One region of the Paraburkholderia sp. SEWSISQ10-3 4 genome, then DNA from elsewhere that is predicted to be linked to it. Evidence: riboswitches for the same ligand, from Rfam matches in the RefSeq annotation. Region 1 holds a riboswitch; the other holds the start of a gene.
What was found. Region 1 has a riboswitch for glycine ahead of gcvT (glycine cleavage system aminomethyltransferase GcvT). Riboswitches for the same ligand answer to the same signal wherever they lie in the genome.

Region 1 (2,198 bases):
CTTCAGCAGGATCAGGCCGACGAACGAGGCCTGCGAGCCGTCGGCCTCAAGTTTGGCCTTGCCGACGAAGTCGCGCGGCGAGGTCAGGTCGACGGTCCAGGCGAGGCCGGCATCCAGCGGCGAGACGTTGTCGTCCATATCCTGGCCGTACAGGTTCATGCCGGCTTCGAGACGCAGCGTGTCGCGCGCGCCGAGACCCGCGGGGCGCACGCCTTGACGCACTAATGCGTCCCAGAATTCGCAGACGGACGTAGCGGGCAGGACGATTTCGAAGCCGTCTTCGCCGGTGTAGCCGGTGCGGGCAATCATCAATTCGCCAAACGGCGTGTTGTTGACGATGGCGGCGTTAAACGGCTTAAGGAGTTCGGTGGAGGTGCGGCTGGACGGCGCGACTTGCCAGACCTTATCGCGGGCGTTCGGGCCTTGCACGGCGACGATCGCCAGATCGCGGCGCGGCGTGATGGTCAGGCCGTAGCTGCCTTCGGCGTTGAGCTTGGTGAACCAGGCGACGTCTTTCTCTGCGGTGCCGGCGTTGACGACCAGGCGGAAGTGCGTCTCGCTGAAGTAATAGACGATCAGATCGTCGATCACACCGCCATTCGGGTTCAGCAGACAGGAGTAGAGCGCGCGGCCCGGCGTTTGCAGCTTGGCGACGTTATTGGCCAGCGCGTGTTCGAAGAAGGCGCGCACGCGCTCGCCGGTGAAATCGACGACGCACATATGCGAGACGTCGAACATGCCGGCGTCGGTGCGCACGGCGCGGTGTTCGTCGATCTGCGAGCCGTAGTTGACGGGCATGTCCCAGCCGCCGAAATCGACCATGCGAGCGTTGAGCGCACGATGGGTGGCGTTGAGCGGGGTGTGTTTGAGTTCGGTCATGGGGCCTCAGGCGTCTCGCGAAACAAAAAAGGCCATGCGGCGCTACGCCTCGCGGCTGATGCCTGCGAGCGATTGCGTTGCATGACCCCTCTGTCCTCGATACCTGAGAGATTGCGCTGCCGTGCGATGGTGAAGCCGTGATCGCTACGGTGAAACGCGCGCCCCTTCGGTGGGCAGCTTGCCAGAATCTGCTCGATTAAACGATGCAGACGGCTACTGCCGCTCTCCAGAGTGCGAAAAACCGGTGCCTTGATGTTGCCTGGGCGCGGGTTCTTCGACGCAGTCGGTCCTTTTGCCTGAGAGTTTGCGGGTGTGCCCCTTCGGCGGTGCGGCCTGCGATTTTCTGCGGCCAGCACGCTCTCCCGACGCGTGCGGCGAATGTACGCGAGGGCCGGGGGCTTGTCAAATAAAGGCCCGCAAGGGGCATGGGGGTTGGCGCTGCGGGTTCGCGAAAGTCAAAAAAAGCGCGGGACGTGATGCCCGCGCTTCTTTGCTTCGGTGCCTGAACCGGCGCGATTATTCGCCGATGGCGTGTGCCGCGTTGTCCAGTTCCTGGTTCAGCACGCGCTGTTCGTCGCCGGACAGGCCGCCGCCGTGTTGCGCCGCCATGTCATGAGCTTCCTGGCGGATCACGTCGAGGCGATGGTGCAACGCGCCGCCTTGCGGGGGCGGGTAGTAGCCTTGGTTGACGCGAGCGTCGATGCGGCGGCTCAGGTTGTCGATACGGCCGTTGACCTGGCTGAAGCGCTGATCCGCAATTTGTTGCGGGTTAGGACGCGGCGCCGGCGCGGGTTGCTGAGGGGCCACCACGCAGGCGGCGAGGGAACTGAGCAATGCGCATGCTGCTAGTGCGCGGACGATACGGGGCATGGACACTCCGGGAAGTCGTTGTCGTTTTGTGGTGCTACTGGGGTAGCAACGGATTGCCGAGGATTCACGCTGACCGCGGAGACGGGGTTATTTGTAACGTTATGTTCCTTTCGGGTTTGTCAGGCTTTTTGCCATTGGCGGCGGCATGGTTCGCGTGTTGCCGCCAATGGCGCAGAAAGCGGCCCATAGCGCAGGAAAACGTCAGCGAATGCGTTCAAACGGCAGCCGGACGCCTTCTTCTGAGCTCCGGGCTGCAAGCTCGATGATCGTCATGACGTCGACTGCGTCCTGAGCGCTGACGGGAAATTTCGCGCCGTTCTGAATGGCATCCGCCAAGGCAATATAAAAGCCGACGTAGTCGCCGTTGCGTGTGGGCACCTCCCGCTCGACTTCCTGACCCTCTTCAAGCACACGCAACACACCGGGCGCATTGCCGGCGCCGAACCCGT
Region 2 (2,198 bases), on a different contig from region 1:
GTGTTATAAAAAACACCTCGCCGTTTCCCACGCCCGACCTTCGGCAACATGCTCGGCAACATAGGCCTTAACCCCGCCCACGGAATCACCTTCGAAGTCGACACCTCAGGAAAATACCGTCGAGTCCAGTCGACCAGAGGCGCAATCCGATCCGACCGGATATCCCGATTGAACCCGTTGATCTCCGCCGTCCCCGCAACCCGAAACCGGTCCACGCCAAGCCGGCTCGTCACGATCTTCGCGCTGTCGTCGAGCAAACTGACCCACGGCGCGTTCTGCTGACTCACTTCATCATCGAGACATACGGTGATCGAATAACCCTTAACCGGATAGACGTTCACGTGATCGCCAAGCATCGCCGCGAAGTCGCGGCTCTTCACACCGGCGCACACCACGATCCGCTCGAAAGCAAACCGTTGCGACTCACCCTCCAGATTGACCATCAACGAAAAGCGTCCCTCAGCCGGCTGCTCGATCGCCGTAATTTCCGCGTCGTAGTGAAACTCGACACCATGCCGCACGCAAGCTTCAGCCAACCCGCGCGTGAACTTGTGAATATCGCCAGTGGAATCGGATGGCGTAAAAAATCCACCAAAAAAATCACCATGCAGCATGGGCTCGATCGCGTGCAACTCGCTCGACGTCACCGGATTCCGCTCCAGCCCGCCTTCGCGCAGCAATTCATTCACCTTGCTGGCCGCATCGAATTCCTTGCGCGTCTTGTAGATGTGCAAGATGCCGCGCCGCTCCAGATCGAAGTCGATCCCTTCGCGCTCGGCTATCGAAAACAGATGCTCGCGCGCCGCAATCGCGAGCCGCACCGTTTCGACGGTGTTCGTCCGGTAATGCGGAATCTGCCTTAGAAACTCGCCCATCCACGAATACTTGTGCCACGTGGGCATCGGATTGAGCAGCAGCGGGGCGTCGCGCGTGAGCATCCAGCGCAAGCCCTTGAGCACCGTGGCCGCGCTGTTCCAGACTTCGGCATTGCTGGCGGACAACTGGCCACCGTTGGCGAACGAGGTCTCCATCGCCGCATAGCGATGACGTTCGAACACAGTGACGTGGTGGCCGCGTTGCGCAAGGGCGTGCGCAGTCGTAACGCCGGTAATGCCGGCGCCGATAATGGCGATTCGTGACATGACATGGTCCAGAGTAGTTGAGCATCACCGGTGTCGATTTCGTGTCGAAACCGGCGTCGATGCCCCATCTGTCCATGTACCTGAGAGTTTCTTCCTGTGAGCATACGCATCGCGATACATGCGGTATGCAGGGAATCCCCTTCGGTGGGCGCGCATGGCGCCGCTCTCCAGATGTTCCAGCTGCGCGGTCCTTTTGCCTGAGAGTTTCCGGGGCGGTTGCTCCGTCGGCGTCGTCACAATCCTCTGACGATCTCTCCCGCGCTGCATTGCAGAACGGCTAGACGATACCGGGCAATAAATTTCGCCGCAAGTGTTTCTTTCGATGCAATGCGCCATCGGCACAGTACCAGTGGCATCGGCTATATTTAGCGGCACTGCCCGACTTCAAATCCCACAGGAGAACGCCGTGCCCGCTGCCACAACGCTGCTCGCCTTTGCCCTGGTCTCGCTCGGCATGGTGCTCACGCCCGGCCCGAACATGATCTATCTGATCTCCAGATCGCTCTGTCAGGGGCGGCGCGCAGGGCTCGTGTCGCTCGGCGGCGTCGCGCTCGGCTTTGTGTTCTACATGTTTTGCGCGGCGTTCGGTATCACCGCACTGCTGTTGACGGTGCCCTACGCGTACGACGCGCTGCGTTTCGGCGGCGCGCTCTACCTGCTATATCTGGCGTGGCAGGCAGTCAAGCCGGGCGGCCGCTCGCCGTTCCAGGTGCGCGACCTTCCGCACGACAGCCGCCGCAAACTGTTCACCATGGGGCTCGTCACAAACCTCGCGAATCCGAAGATCGCGGTGATGTATCTGTCGCTGTTGCCGCAATTTATTTCACCGGAGCACGGCAGCGTGCTCACGCAGTCGATCGCGCTGGGTTGCGTGCAAATTGTCGTCTCCGTCACGATCAACGCGTTGATTGCGATCATGGCAGGTTCAATCGCCGGGTTTCTCGCTGGGCGGCCGGTATGGCTGCTGGTGCAACGCTGGCTGATGGGCACCGTGCTGGCCGGTCTGGCCGTACGGATCGCGCTCGATTCGCGCCGTTAAGTCACGCGACGCAGACT

Region 2: linked by a shared signal. The riboswitch ahead of M0D68_RS29990 (D-amino acid dehydrogenase) and the one ahead of gcvT (glycine cleavage system aminomethyltransferase GcvT) in region 1 are both predicted to bind glycine.

The regions. Positions count from the first base shown of each region.
Region 1 covers NZ_JALPRI010000021.1:81,200-83,397, reverse strand. The annotation lists gene gcvT (glycine cleavage system aminomethyltransferase GcvT) at 1-879, opposite strand, end outside; glycine riboswitch at 960-1,119, opposite strand; glycine riboswitch at 1,153-1,254, opposite strand; gene M0D68_RS29115 (hypothetical protein) at 1,396-1,749, opposite strand; gene M0D68_RS29110 (oxidoreductase) at 1,951-2,198, opposite strand, start outside.
Region 2 covers NZ_JALPRI010000023.1:9,313-11,510, reverse strand. The annotation lists gene M0D68_RS29990 (D-amino acid dehydrogenase) at 1-1,142, opposite strand, end outside; glycine riboswitch at 1,318-1,411, opposite strand; gene M0D68_RS29985 (LysE family translocator) at 1,549-2,181, shown strand.